4 regions of the Streptomyces sp. YKOK-I1 genome follow, and region 1 is predicted to be linked to each of the others. Evidence: riboswitches for the same ligand, from Rfam matches in the RefSeq annotation. Region 1 holds a riboswitch; each other region holds the start of a gene.
What was found. Region 1 has a riboswitch for cyclic di-AMP ahead of ACYQ8Q_RS28310 (C40 family peptidase). Riboswitches for the same ligand answer to the same signal wherever they lie in the genome.

Region 1 (3,172 bases):
CCGAGCACGGTCGTGGCGGCCACGGCGGTCAGCCCGGCCGGTGTGCCCGCCTCCGCCAGCCAGCGACGGCGCTCCCACAGGAGCCGTACGGCGAAGTCGGCGGCCAGCGCCACCCAGGCCGCGCCGGCCAGGGCCAGCGCGGCCTGGGACAGGATCTCGTGTCCCGCCAGGCGCAGTCCGATGGACAGGACGCCGGTGGCCAGCACGGCGGCTCCGGCCGCCGGCGGACGCCGCGCCCACCAGGCGCGCAGGGAGGAGGTGCCGGGCATGGGCCCGATGCTAAGGACGCGAAGCGGCTCACACGGCGGCACACGCGCGTAGTCGCAAAAAACGACCTGCACGCGCGTGCCCGCACATGGCTCAGGCCGGGCGGACCACGCTGTGGATGCCCGACTCGCCGTCGTAGTAGATCGACTCCTCGCGGACGTACGCGCCCGGCTTCGGGGCGTGGATCATCATGCCGTTGCCGATGTAGATGCCGACGTGGCTGATGTCGTCGTAGAAGAAGACCAGGTCGCCGGGGCGGGCGTCGGCGAGCGAGACGGTGGTGCCGGCGTTCACCTGGTCGTAGGTGGTGCGCGGCAGGGAGACGCCGGCGGCCTTCCAGGCGGCCTGGGTGAGGCCGGAGCAGTCGTAGGAGTCGGGGCCGGTGGCGCCCCAGACGTACGGCTTGCCGATCTGCGCACGGGCGAACGCGAGCGCCTTCTCGGCCTTGGTGGTGTACGAGGAGTCCGACGACGAGGAAGAAGAAGACGACGAAGAGGATGAAGAGGACGACGTGCCGGTGTCCTGCCGGGCGGCCTGTGCCGCCTGCTGCCGGGCCAGCTCGGCCGCCTCGCGTGCGGCCTCCTCCTGCTTCTGCTTCTCGATCTCCGCCAGCCGCGCCTTCTCCTGCGCCGTCAGCTGCGACAGCAGCTCGCGCGCGTCGCCGAGCTTCTTCTGGACGGCGGCCTTGGCGGTCTTCAGATCGCTCTGGGTGTCGTCGAGCGTCGCGAGGCTCTCGGCGGCCTCCTGGCGCTTGCGCATCGTCGCCGACTGCTCGGTGACGTAGTCGTCGACGGCGCCCTTCTGGCGGTCGGTCAGCCGGCCCATCAGCTGGGTCTGGTCGAAGTAGTCCTGCGGGGAGTCGGCCAGTAGGAACGTCGCCGTGTCGGGCGCGGAGGCGCCGGTGCGGTACTGGGCGGCGGCGAAGGAACCGAGTTCCTCCCGTGCCTCGTTGAGCTTCTGGGTGCGCTTCGCGACGTCGTCGAGGAGACCGTCGACGTGCTTGCGCTGCTTGGTCGTCTTCTCCTTGGCGGCGTTGTACTTCTCGGTCGCCGACTCGGCCTGGCGGTAGAGGTCGTCGACCTTCTTCTCGACCTCCTCCAGGCTCGGCTTGCCGTCGTCGGCAGGAGCGGCGTTCGCCGACTGGGAGAGCAGGGCCACGGAGGTGAGCGCGGCGGTGGCCAGGGCGGGCGTGCGTATGCCCGCCACGCGGCTGCCCGAAAAGCGCGGCTTGCGGTGCTGCGACGCCAAGAGAGGCGACTCCTTCCATCTCCCGCCTACCGGGTTAGCTGTCGGGTTCGGGCGGATGGTTCGGAAGGGCGCCCTACGGCCGCCTCCCGCTGGGGAGTCGGGCCGATTCACCCCGGGGTCTCGGTGGGTCCCCGGCTCCGGCTGCCGCACAGGGGCGCACCGGACTCGGCGGAGGCCGTACGGCCCGGCGAGGTTTCGCCGGTGGGGATCCGCGTGGCCTGCCCGGCACGGTAGCCAACTCGTGTGGTCCGTGTGAAGGTTGATGGGCGATATGCCCGATACATTTTCGTTATCTTATGCAAAGCCAGGACACGGAATCACGTGCTGTGATACCGCCGCCTCGGAAGGTGAGGGCGGAGATGTTCGGGGGACGGCCGCGCGTTGTCAGTGGGGCACCCTAGACTCGGAGAGCGATGAGCAGCCTCTTTGACGACAGCTTCCTGGCGAACCTCCAGGCCCCCGCCGGCCGCGAGGAGGAACCCCCGCCGCCGCCCGAGGACGATCACGTTCCGGAGTCGGTTCCGGACGATCTGTTCGGCGGGAAGTTCGACGTGCCCCCGGACCGATGGGGGTCCCCCCGCTCGAGCGGAGCCGAGAGCGGGGGAGGGTACTACCGCGACGGCGCCCCCCGCCCGGTGATCGACGCGGCCGCCCTCCTGGAAGGGCTCAACGACAACCAGCGCGCGGCCGTCGTGCACGCCGGCACCCCCCTGCTCATCGTCGCCGGAGCCGGTTCCGGCAAGACGCGCGTGCTCACCCACCGCATCGCCCACCTCCTGGCCGAGCGCGGCGTCCATCCGGGCCAGATCCTCGCGATCACCTTCACCAACAAGGCCGCGGGCGAGATGAAGGAGCGCGTCGAGCAGCTCGTCGGCCCGCGCGCGAACGCGATGTGGGTGATGACCTTCCACAGCGCGTGCGTACGGATCCTGCGGCGCGAGTCGAAGAAGCTCGGCTTCACGTCCTCCTTCTCGATCTACGACGCCGCCGACTCCAAGCGGCTGATGGCCCTGGTCTGCCGTGACCTGGACCTCGACCCCAAGCGCTTCCCGCCGAAGTCCTTCAGCGCCAAGATCAGCAACCTGAAGAACGAGCTGATCGACGAGGAGGACTTCGCCGCCCAGGCCGGCGACGGCTTCGAGAAGACCCTCGCGCAGGCCTACGCGATGTACCAGTCCCGGCTCCGCGAGGCCAACGCGCTCGACTTCGACGACCTGATCATGACCACGGTCAATCTGCTGCGCGCCTTCCCCGATGTCGCCGAGCACTACCGCCGCCGCTTCCGCCATGTCCTCGTCGACGAGTACCAGGACACCAACCACGCCCAGTACGCCCTGGTCAGGGAGCTGGTGGGCACCTCCGAGCACCCGGTCGACGTCCCGCCCAACGACTACGACGTGCCGCCGGCCGAGCTGTGCGTCGTGGGTGACGCCGACCAGTCGATCTACGCCTTCCGTGGCGCGACGATCCGTAACATCCTCCAGTTCGAGGAGGACTACCCGGACGCGACGACGATCCTGCTCGAGCAGAACTACCGCTCCACGCAGACGATCCTGTCCGCCGCCAACGCCGTCATCGAGCGCAACGAGTCCCGCCGACCCAAGAACCTGTGGACCAACGCGGGCGCGGGCGCGCGCATCACCGGTTACGTAGCCGA
Region 2 (3,172 bases), 4.5 Mb from region 1:
CCACATTCGACACCCGGAATGCCCGGACATGCCGCATGGGTAGTGGACACAAACGACGAAACCCACAGCCCGGATTCGACCCGGATTCGCCCCCTGTTCGAGATGGAGTCGCCCCACGTTCGACATCCATCAACCATCCGGGCGCGACACGCCGGGCAAGTCGGCCCCAACCCGTCCGCCTCGCGTCACGACACCGCCCATGGCCACGAGCGAACGAGCGTCCGGCTTCGGTCATGCAGACCCTCGCGTGGTCCGCCCGGCAATCCAAACGAAGGTTCGTAGAGAGAGTTGTGAGATATCCGCCCTCGGCGAACGGCCGAAATGGCCTCTGACCTGGGCATTTGATGTGATCACTAGAATCCGACCCCCTTCTCGCGTCACGTACGTCCTGTACATTTTTTACAGATGCGCCAGACGCCCGAGGAGGGGTTCCCGATGACCCGACCGTCCGCCCGACATGTCCTGCCCGAGTTCACGGAACGCACGAGCCACGGACACCGCACGATGGATCCGTACAGCAAGCTGCTGGAGGAGCGGATCGTCTTCCTCGGCACACCGATCGACGACATCGCGGCGAACGACGTGATGGCCCAGCTCATGTACCTGGAGCACAAGGACCCGGACCGGGACATCGCGCTGTACATCAACTCCCCCGGCGGCTCGTTCGGCGCGATGACCGCGATCTACGACACCGTCCGGTACGTCACCTGTGACGTGGCGACGACCTGCCTGGGCCAGGCCGGCCCCTCGGCGGCGGTACTGCTGGCGGCGGGCGCGCCGGGCAAGCGGTTCGCGCTGCCGGGCGCCCGGGTGGTGATCCGGCAGCCCGCGCTGCCCGAGCCCGTCGAGGGCCAGGCCAGTGACCTGGCGATCCAGGCCGAGGAGCTGGCGCGCACCCGGGACCTGATGGAGGAGATGCTGGTACGGCACACCGGGCGCAGTCCCGAACAGGTGACCGAGGACATTGAGCGGGACCTGATCCTGACCGCGCCGCAGGCCATGGCGTACGGGCTGGTGGACGGGGTCGTCCCCAGCCGGCGCGACCTCTCCGGGGCGAGGTGAGCAGCGATGGTGCCCGACCTGCCGCCGCTGCCGGCGCTCACCCGCGCCGAGGCCGAGCTGATCGACCGTTATCTGGACGTGGTGGATCTGCTCGGGCGGATCAATCCCGCGCACGACGGTGACACCTACCGGGGCCTCAGGGCCGCCCAGGCGCTGGTGGCGAGGGCGGCGGAGCTGCGCGACGCCCTGACGCTGATGCACCAGCGGGGCGAGAGCGAGCTGCATGCGCCGACCCTCGCGCGGGCGCTGCGCGTCCTGGACGGGGAGCGCCGCACGGCGCGCGTCACGGTGCCTCCGCTCTCCGACAGTTGACCGACCGGCGTCCGGCCCGCCGCGCCGTCCTCGTGACCGCGACGTCCGGGCCGGACTTGAAACGGACCAGTCGAGTTACCCCCGTTCGGCGTAGCCGGGGCTCTTCTTGCGGACGAGCGCACTGCGCCGAAGGCGCCGTTTCACGGGGCGGCACAAGGGGTAGCGGCCCAGGTCGGGAGGCCTTTTGCGGTCTTGACACCTGATAACCCATCAGGGTGTTCACCCGAACAGGTGAATGGTGAGTAACCCCACAAATCACCGGTTCCATTGGGAATTTCGGTCAACGGTGAGTCAAGATCCGTGTCTGACGACAAGTCCCCGCCACAAGCGGCGGGGCGGTCCGGGCGGACGCCGAGTCCTGCCGCTGCCCGGATTGACCCGTCGACAGGAGTGCATCGGCAGGAGTGGAGGACCCAAGCACGACGGGTCGCCGGAACGGTCACGCCATGACCGGGTCGAGCAGCCCTTGGGGTGAAGCCGCGTGAGCGGCCGGGCACCTTTGTCAGCCCGAATCCGACAGGTCATCCTTCACAGGCGGTTGACGAAGGGTTGCGCATGACTGCGCTCAATCGTGTCCCGTCGCTCATGGCCCGGGCCGGTACGGCCTCCGCGTTCGCCATCGCCGCCGTGGGCGGCTCGATCGTGATCCCCGGGGTGGCCGCCGACGCGGCAGCCGCCACGCCGGCGACGAAGGCGCTCCAGGTCGCGGCCTCCAAGAAGGGTGCACCGTACAAGTACGGAGCCGCCGGACCCAAGAGGTTCGACTGCTCAGGTCTCACGATGTACTCGTTCAAGAAGGCGGGCAAGACGCTGCCGCGCACGGCGGCGCAGCAGTACAACAAGACGCGCCACATCTCGGCCTCCAGCCGCAAGGCCGGCGACCTGGTGTTCTTCCACTCCGGATCGAGCGTCTACCACGTCGGGATCTACGCCGGGCACGGCAAGATCTGGCACTCGCCGAAGACCGGCAGCTGGGTCAAGCTGGAGAAGATCTGGACCAAGAGCGTCTGGTACGGCCGGGTCCGCTAGGGCCGGGGAGCACCGCTTCCCGGGGTGGTGACGGCGTCCCCCTGACGCGTCCTCACCGCCCCGGGAGCTCGCCCGGCCGCGGGAGCCCCGCGGCGCGGGCCGCCGGCTCCGCCGGGACGGCCCACGGCAGCTCGACCGTGACCGTCTTGCCGCCCTCCCGTGTGGGGCGCACCCTGAGCCTGCCGCCGCGTTCGGCGGTCAGCCAGCGAATGATCACCATGCCTCGGCCGTTGTCCTGCTGGACGGCGGCCGGCAGTCGTTTGGGGAAGCGCGGGTGGCTGTCGGTGACGCCGATGCACAGCCGTTCGTCGCGGTCGAGCACCAGGTCCACCGTGAAGGTGGGGGACTGACCGAAGGTGTGCTGCACGGCGTTGGTGGCGAGTTCGGAGACGATCAGCCGGATGGCGTCGGCCGTCTCCGTGTCCGCCGGCAGTCCCCATTCGTCCAGCGTGCCGGCCACGAATCCGCGGGCCGTGGAGACCGAGGCGGCTTCGCTCGGCAGAGTGACGGATGCTTCCAGATGGTCTGCCATGGCGACCTCGTCCCTTTCCCACGGGACCGGAGTCCGACACGCTGCGGATGGTTCGATTACGGTCCCGGACTGGTGCTACTTCGCCAGACTGCCATCAGCGCGCCCGTCACGGGTGGCGATCCACCAAGATATGCATATATCTGTCGCTCAATGCGGTGAACTCTGCCACGGCAGAGCGTTTCTGGACGACCCATAAGGAGTAAGGAGGAGCCCATGCAACACGGTCCCGCGGTACGC
Region 3 (3,172 bases), 1.2 Mb from region 1:
CCCTCGACGCGCACGCCGACCACTCCGGCGTCCGGATCAGCCTGGAGGTGCCCGCCTCCCGGCTGCCCAAGGCGCTCGGCCTGCTCGCCGACGCCCTGCGCGCGCCCGCCTTCGCCGACAGCGAGGTCGAGCGTCTGGTCCACAACCGGCTGGACGAGATCCCGCACGAGCTGGCCAACCCCTCCCGCCGCGCCGCCAAGGAGCTCTCCAAGGAGCTGTTCCCGGCGACCGTGCGGATGTCGCGGCCCCGCCAGGGCACCGCGGAGACCGTCGAGAAGATCGACTCCGCCGCCGTGCGGGCCTTCTACGAGCGTCACGTCCGGCCGGCCACGTCCACCGCGGTCGTCGTCGGCGACCTCACGGGCGTCGACCTGGCCGCACTCCTGGGCGAGACCCTGGGCGCCTGGACGGGCTCCCCGGCCCAGCAGCGGCCCGTGCCGCCGGTGACCGCCGACGACACCGGCCGCGTCGTCATCGTGGACCGCCCCGGCGCGGTCCAGACGCAGCTGCTCATCGGCCGGATCGGCGCCGACCGGCACGCGCGCGTGTGGGCCGCCCAGGTCCTCGGCACGTACTGCCTCGGCGGCACCCTCACCTCCCGGCTGGACCGCGTCCTGCGCGAGGAGAAGGGCTACACGTACGGCGTGCGCGCCTTCGGGCAGGTCCTGCGCTCCGCCCCGGACGGCTCGGGCGCCGCGATGCTCGCCATCAGCGGCTCCGTCGACACGCCGAACACCGGTCCCGCCCTGGACGACCTGTGGAAGGTGCTGCGCACCCTTGCGGCCGAGGGCCTGACGGACGCCGAGCGCGATGTCGCCGTGCAGAACCTGGTGGGCGTGGCGCCGCTGAAGTACGAGACCGCGGCGGCCGTCGCGAGCACGCTGGCCGACCAGGTCGAGCAGTTCCTGCCCGACGACTACCAGGCCACGCTCTACCGGCAGCTCGCCGCGACCGGCACGGTGGAGGCCACCGCGGCGGCCGTGAGCGCCTTCCCGGTGGACCGCCTGGTGACCGTCCTCGTCGGTGACGCCGCGCAGATCAAGGAGCCCGTCGAGGCGCTCGGGATCGGCGAAGTCACCGTCGTCCCCGCCGAGTAGACGCGGGCGAGGCGGACATGCTGCGGCCCCGGGGCGACGAAGGCGTCCTCCCGGGCGTTGTCCCGGGCGTTGTCCCAGGGCCGCAAGATGTCCGAATTGATGCGGAGGTTGTGTGTCTGCGCTGTGGCGTGCGCTACAAAAACCGTGATCCGTTTGAGGATTGATAACGGTCCCGCATACCGTCGGCCCGGCTGTTCGTCAGGCACCGCGCCGCATCCGCGGCACCGGGCAGTCATCGCCGAGTCCCCGTACGGCGCGAGCCAGGGGAGCCGGGGACCCATGAAGTCCCTGGGGTGAATCGGGCGCCCGCGCGTGAGCGAGGGGGTCCGTAGGAGACCTTCCTGCTCCGAACCCGTCAGCTAACCCGGTAGGCGAGAGGGAAGGAAAGGACCGCTCGCCCTTCATGGCGTACACCTGCACCACCGGGAAGCACCGCCGGCCCAGCCGGATGCAGCGCACCACCGTCCGCGCGGCGGGTTTCGCGGCGCTGACCACCACCGGTGTCATGGCCACCGTCGCCTCCACCCCGGCCCTCGCCGCGGAGCCGACCCCCGAGCAGACCGGGCTGATCCCGGTCGTCACCGCCGGCGAGGCCGTCGCCGAACAGGTCGACGACCAGGTCGCCCTGCAGAAGAAGGCCGCCTTCGAGGAAGCCGCGCGCAAGGCCGCCGCCAAGAAGGCCGTGGAGGAGCGCGAGGCACGCGTGCGTGCCGCCCGTGAGGCCGAGCGCAAGCGTCTGAACGCCTTCGTGTTGCCGATCACCGACTCCTACGTCTCCACGGGCTACCACGCGAGCAGCTCGCTGTGGTCCTCCGGCAGCCACACCGGCATCGACTTCCACGCCGCCAGCGGCACGCCCGTGCACGCGGTCGGTCTCGGCACCGTCGTCGAGGCGGGCTGGGGAGGGTCGTACGGCAACAATGTCGTCATCAGGATGAACGACGGGACGTACACCCAGTACGGTCACCTCTCCTCCATCGGCGTCTCGGTGGGCCAGCAGGTCACCCCGGGGCAGCAGATCGGCCTGTCCGGCGCGACCGGCAACGTCACCGGCCCGCATCTGCACTTCGAGGCCCGTACCACGGCGGAGTACGGCTCCGACATCGACCCGGTCGCCTACCTCCGCCAGCACGGCGTCAACGTCTGACGCCACCCGGCGACACCGCGTTTCCGAGCCCCGGCCCCACCGGCCGGGGCTTTCGCCGTTTTCGGGACTCCGCTGTCCAAAAAATATCCCTGGATTCCGGTCCGCCGTCGGAAATTCCGGCTCATTGCAATAGAGTCACGGAACACACGTCAATCGGCGGAGCTCGGCGACGTTTCACGGGGATTAAGACGGAGGCGGTCATGCGTATTCCGGCGCACTCGGTGTGCACGGCCATCCGGGACGACATCGTCGCGGGTGTCTACGAGCGCGGCAGCCGCCTCACCGAGGACCTCCTCGCCCGCCGCTACGGCGTCTCGCGCGTCCCCGTACGGGAGGCGCTGCGCACCCTGGAGGCCGAGGGTTTCGTCGTCACCCGGCGGCACGCGGGCGCGTGCGTCGCGGAGCCGACCGAGCAGGAGGCGGCCGACCTCCTGGAGATGCGCATGCTCCTGGAGCCGCTGGGCGCCGCCCGGGCCGCCCAGCGGCGCACCGAGGCGCATCTGAAGGTGCTGCGCGGCCTCGTCCGGCTGGGCCAGGAGCGGGCCCGCAGGGGCAACAGCGAGGATCTGCGCTCGCTGGGCGGCTGGTTCCACGAGACGCTCGCCCAGGCCTCCGGGAGCCACGCCCTGACGTCGATGCTCACCCAGCTCCGCCACAAGATCGCCTGGATGTACGCGGTGGAGGCGCCCGCGGACCCCGTGGAGTCCTGGACCGAGCACGGCGCGATCGTGGACGCGGTGGCGCGCGGCGACCAGGAGCGCGCGCGGACGGTCACGGCGCTGCACACCGAGCGCGCGACGGCCGCCCACCGGCTGCGTTTCGCCGGCGGCGGGGACCGCGCCGACCGTGTGAGGACTTCGCAACCTCCCGTAAACATGACGGGTCTGCGGCATTAACACGGGGGCCGTATACAAAGAAGGGATATTTG
Region 4 (3,172 bases), 2.2 Mb from region 1:
GGCGAGGTGTCCCGGTAGGTCGTCGACCGCCGGAGCGGTGTGCGGTTCAGCCGGCGGCCGTTCTTGTACACGTCGAAGGCGATCGCGTCGCCGTGGCGGGCGTACTCCGTCCCCAGCAGGCGCCAGCTGAGGAAGGTGCTCCGCCCGTCCTCGGCCGGTACGGCGACCAGCCCGCGGTCGAGGTTCTCCACGCTCCGGCGCGGGGGGCCGTCGTCGGCCGCCTGTCCCGCGGGGGCACAGAGGAGGCCGGCCAGCAGCTGGGCGGCGGTGACGGCGACGGTTCTTCGTAGAAAGCGCTTGCCCTTCATGGGGATCACTGTGTCCCCACCCTGACCCGGCTGTCGATGGGGCGAAAAGGGATGCCACGAGACCGCAATACGACGATCATGAACACGCAAAGTGAAGGCCGGACCCGGGGCTCGGGTCCGGCCTTCGCCTGCGTGTCAGGCGTGCGCGTCAGGCGCGATCGGCGATCGGCGTCGGCGGGGGTCAGCCGACGGCGACGCCGTGGGAGCGGAGATAGGCGACGGGGTCCACGTCGGATCCGTAGTTCGGCGTGGTGCGGATCTCGAAGTGCAGGTGCGGGCCGGTCACATTGCCGGTGGCGCCGGAGAGACCGATCTGCTGGCCCGCGGTCACCGTCTGACCGGCCGAGACCGAGAGCTGCGACAGGTGGGCGTACTGGGCGTAGTAGCCGTCGTTGAGCTTGATGACGACCTGGTTGCCGTACGCGCCGCCCCAGCCGGCGGAGACGACCGTGCCCGCGGCTATGGCCTTGAGGGAGGTGCCGGTCGGGACGACGAAGTCGACACCGGTGTGGTAGCCGCTGGACCACATGCTGCCGGCCACGCGGTAGCCCGTTCCGACGGTCGCGCCGGACACCGGCAGGGTGTAGCCGCTGGAGGTGCTCGTGCCGCTCCCGGTGTCCTGGGCGGCCGTGTTCGAGGAGGACGACGACGTCGAGGACTTCGCGTCGGAGGACTTCGCGGAGGACGACGACTGCGAGGACTGCGACGACTTCGACGAGGAGGAACCGGACGAACCGGACGACGACTTGGTGCTCGCCGCCTTCTTGCCGATCGACAGCTCGAGGCCGGGGTGGATCAGCGACGGATTGCCGCCGACGGCCTCACGGTTGTCCGCGTACAGCTTCTGCCAGCCACCGCTGACCTTCTGCTCGTCGGCGATCTTGGCGAGGTAGTCGCCGGCCCGCACGGTGTAGGTCCGCGTACTGGAGGCGGCGGACTTCCGCGACACCGGAGCGGCCTGTACGGCGCTTTCCGCGACCGACGTCGAAATGGCCTGGGCGGCCGACCGGGAAACCGAGTCGGCGGTGGCCGCGTGGGCGCCGGTGGCCCCCATGAGCGGGAGGGCGAGTGCGGCCCCGCCGGTTCCGGCGACGGCGATGGAGCGGGTGAAGCGCTGGGTCTTCGGGCGGCGGTGCTTACCCTTCGCGGGCATGGCGAATTCCTCTCCGGCGCCTGCGAGGTGAGCTGTCGGGTGCGGACTGGAGATGCCCGGCCGCGACGGGTCGCGGCTTTACCCCAAGCCTGTTCCGGAGACCGGAGCAGGCGGTTCTGCCTGTGGGTCCCCCGCTCCTGCCGTGCACGGGTGAGTGTGCGGATTCCGGGCGGCGGCAGGATTCGGCGTCCGTCCGGATTGGTGTGGAACGTAAGCGACCAAGACGCACAGGAACAAGCAGTGGTTGCCCTGTTCACGCCTTTCTCTTGATCCGCTGTGCGAATTCCCAGTGACGCTCCGTGCAACAGACACGGGGAATTTCGGCTAACACCCTGGAAAAGCACTCTGATTACGTGAACATGACGGGCGACACAGGGTCACGGATATGACCCTGCTCACGTAATACCCCTCCAGGATCCCTTATTCCAGAGCGACTTGGAACGAAGGCTTCAATTCGGACAGAACTCTCAGATGCGACGCAGACGGATAACCGTCGCATCGAGGTCGCCGCGCAGCCCGGTCCGCAGCCCGTGGTGCAACAGCACCGCACCCCGGTGAACTTCGCCCGTTTCGCGGCATTCGTACGACGCCGCCGGGTCCAGGCCGCGCAGGCGCAGCACCGGGACCGGCTCGCCGTAGCGCTGGGCCTGGAGCCAGGCGAGGACGACGGTCTCGTCGCCGCGGACGTACTGGACGGCGCTCAGCCCGCCGGCCGGAGGGCGCAGCCGGTACTGGTCGCCGCGCTGGACGAGGGGCCGGATCTCCTTGTAGAGGTCCACCCAGCGGCGGGCCTCGGCGAGCTCCTCCTCGGTCCACTCGGAGAGGTCGCCGCCGACCCCGAGCACCCCGGCCATGGCGCTGACGAACCGGAAGCGCAGCGAGCTGATCCGGCCGTTGAGCTGGGTGTTGGGGCTGTCGGTGACCCAGGCGGCCATCACGCGCGCGGGGTGGATCTGGCTGAAGCCGTGCTGGATGTCGAGCCGGTCGAGCGGGTCGGTGTTGTCGGAGGTCCACACCTGGTCGGTGCGGGCCAGGATGCCGAGGTCGATCCGTCCGCCGCCGCCCGAGCAGGACTCGAAGGCCACCCCCGGGTGGGCCGCCCGCAGCCGGTCCAGCAGGGCGTAGAGGGCGCGCACGTGGTCCACCCACAGGCGCTGCGGGTAGGGGTCGTCCGGCCAGCCGGCGTCGGTGAAGCAGCGGTTGAAGTCCCACTTGACGTAGTCGATGGGGGCGCTGGACAGCAGACCGTCGAGCCGCTCCCAGAGGTACTCCTGGACATCCTCGCGCGCCAGGTTCAGCATGAGCTGATTGCGGAACTCCGTCCGCTTTCGTCCCGGTTGGAACTGGACCCAGTCCGGGTGCGCCCGGTACAGATCGCTGTCCGGGTTGACCATCTCGGGCTCGACCCAGATGCCGAACTGCATGTCGAGGGCGTGCACGTAGTCGGCGAGGGGCTTGAGGCCCTTCGGGAAGCGGTCCGGGTTGGGCCACCAGTCGCCGAGGCCGGCGTGGTCGCCGGTGCGGGCGCCGAACCAGCCGTCGTCGACGACGAACAGCTCGACGCCGATCGCCGCGGCCCGCCGGGCGAGGGTGGCCTGCTGCTCCTCGGAGATGTCGAAGAAGGTGGCCTCCCAGGAGTTGAACAGCACCGGCCGGTCCCGCTCGGCGTCCGGGATCACATGGGCGCGCTGGTAGGCGTGCCAGGCGCGGC

Region 2: linked by a shared signal. The riboswitch ahead of ACYQ8Q_RS07865 (C40 family peptidase) and the one ahead of ACYQ8Q_RS28310 (C40 family peptidase) in region 1 are both predicted to bind cyclic di-AMP.
Region 3: linked by a shared signal. The riboswitch ahead of ACYQ8Q_RS33475 (M23 family metallopeptidase) and the one ahead of ACYQ8Q_RS28310 (C40 family peptidase) in region 1 are both predicted to bind cyclic di-AMP.
Region 4: linked by a shared signal. The riboswitch ahead of ACYQ8Q_RS38280 (M23 family metallopeptidase) and the one ahead of ACYQ8Q_RS28310 (C40 family peptidase) in region 1 are both predicted to bind cyclic di-AMP.

What each region holds. Positions count from the first base shown of each region.
Region 1 covers NZ_BAAGDR010000001.1:6,345,889-6,349,060, forward strand. Annotated here, with positions in the region: gene ACYQ8Q_RS28305 (tellurite resistance/C4-dicarboxylate transporter family protein) at 1-269, opposite strand, end outside; gene ACYQ8Q_RS28310 (C40 family peptidase) at 361-1,515, opposite strand; cyclic di-AMP (ydaO/yuaA leader) riboswitch at 1,524-1,696, opposite strand; gene pcrA (DNA helicase PcrA) at 1,929-3,172, shown strand, end outside.
Region 2 covers NZ_BAAGDR010000001.1:1,895,114-1,898,285, forward strand. Annotated here, with positions in the region: gene ACYQ8Q_RS07855 (ATP-dependent Clp protease proteolytic subunit) at 436-1,062, shown strand; gene ACYQ8Q_RS07860 (hypothetical protein) at 1,069-1,374, shown strand; cyclic di-AMP (ydaO/yuaA leader) riboswitch at 1,747-1,926, shown strand; gene ACYQ8Q_RS07865 (C40 family peptidase) at 1,930-2,403, shown strand; gene ACYQ8Q_RS07870 (ATP-binding protein) at 2,456-2,935, opposite strand; gene ACYQ8Q_RS07875 (helix-turn-helix domain-containing protein) at 3,149-3,172, shown strand, end outside.
Region 3 covers NZ_BAAGDR010000001.1:7,504,150-7,507,321, forward strand. Annotated here, with positions in the region: gene ACYQ8Q_RS33470 (M16 family metallopeptidase) at 1-1,097, shown strand, start outside; cyclic di-AMP (ydaO/yuaA leader) riboswitch at 1,324-1,486, shown strand; gene ACYQ8Q_RS33475 (M23 family metallopeptidase) at 1,501-2,244, shown strand; gene ACYQ8Q_RS33480 (GntR family transcriptional regulator) at 2,445-3,140, shown strand.
Region 4 covers NZ_BAAGDR010000001.1:8,591,354-8,594,525, reverse strand. Annotated here, with positions in the region: gene ACYQ8Q_RS38285 (rhamnogalacturonan lyase family protein) at 1-308, opposite strand, end outside; gene ACYQ8Q_RS38280 (M23 family metallopeptidase) at 490-1,461, opposite strand; cyclic di-AMP (ydaO/yuaA leader) riboswitch at 1,466-1,624, opposite strand; gene ACYQ8Q_RS38275 (alpha-galactosidase) at 1,929-3,172, opposite strand, start outside.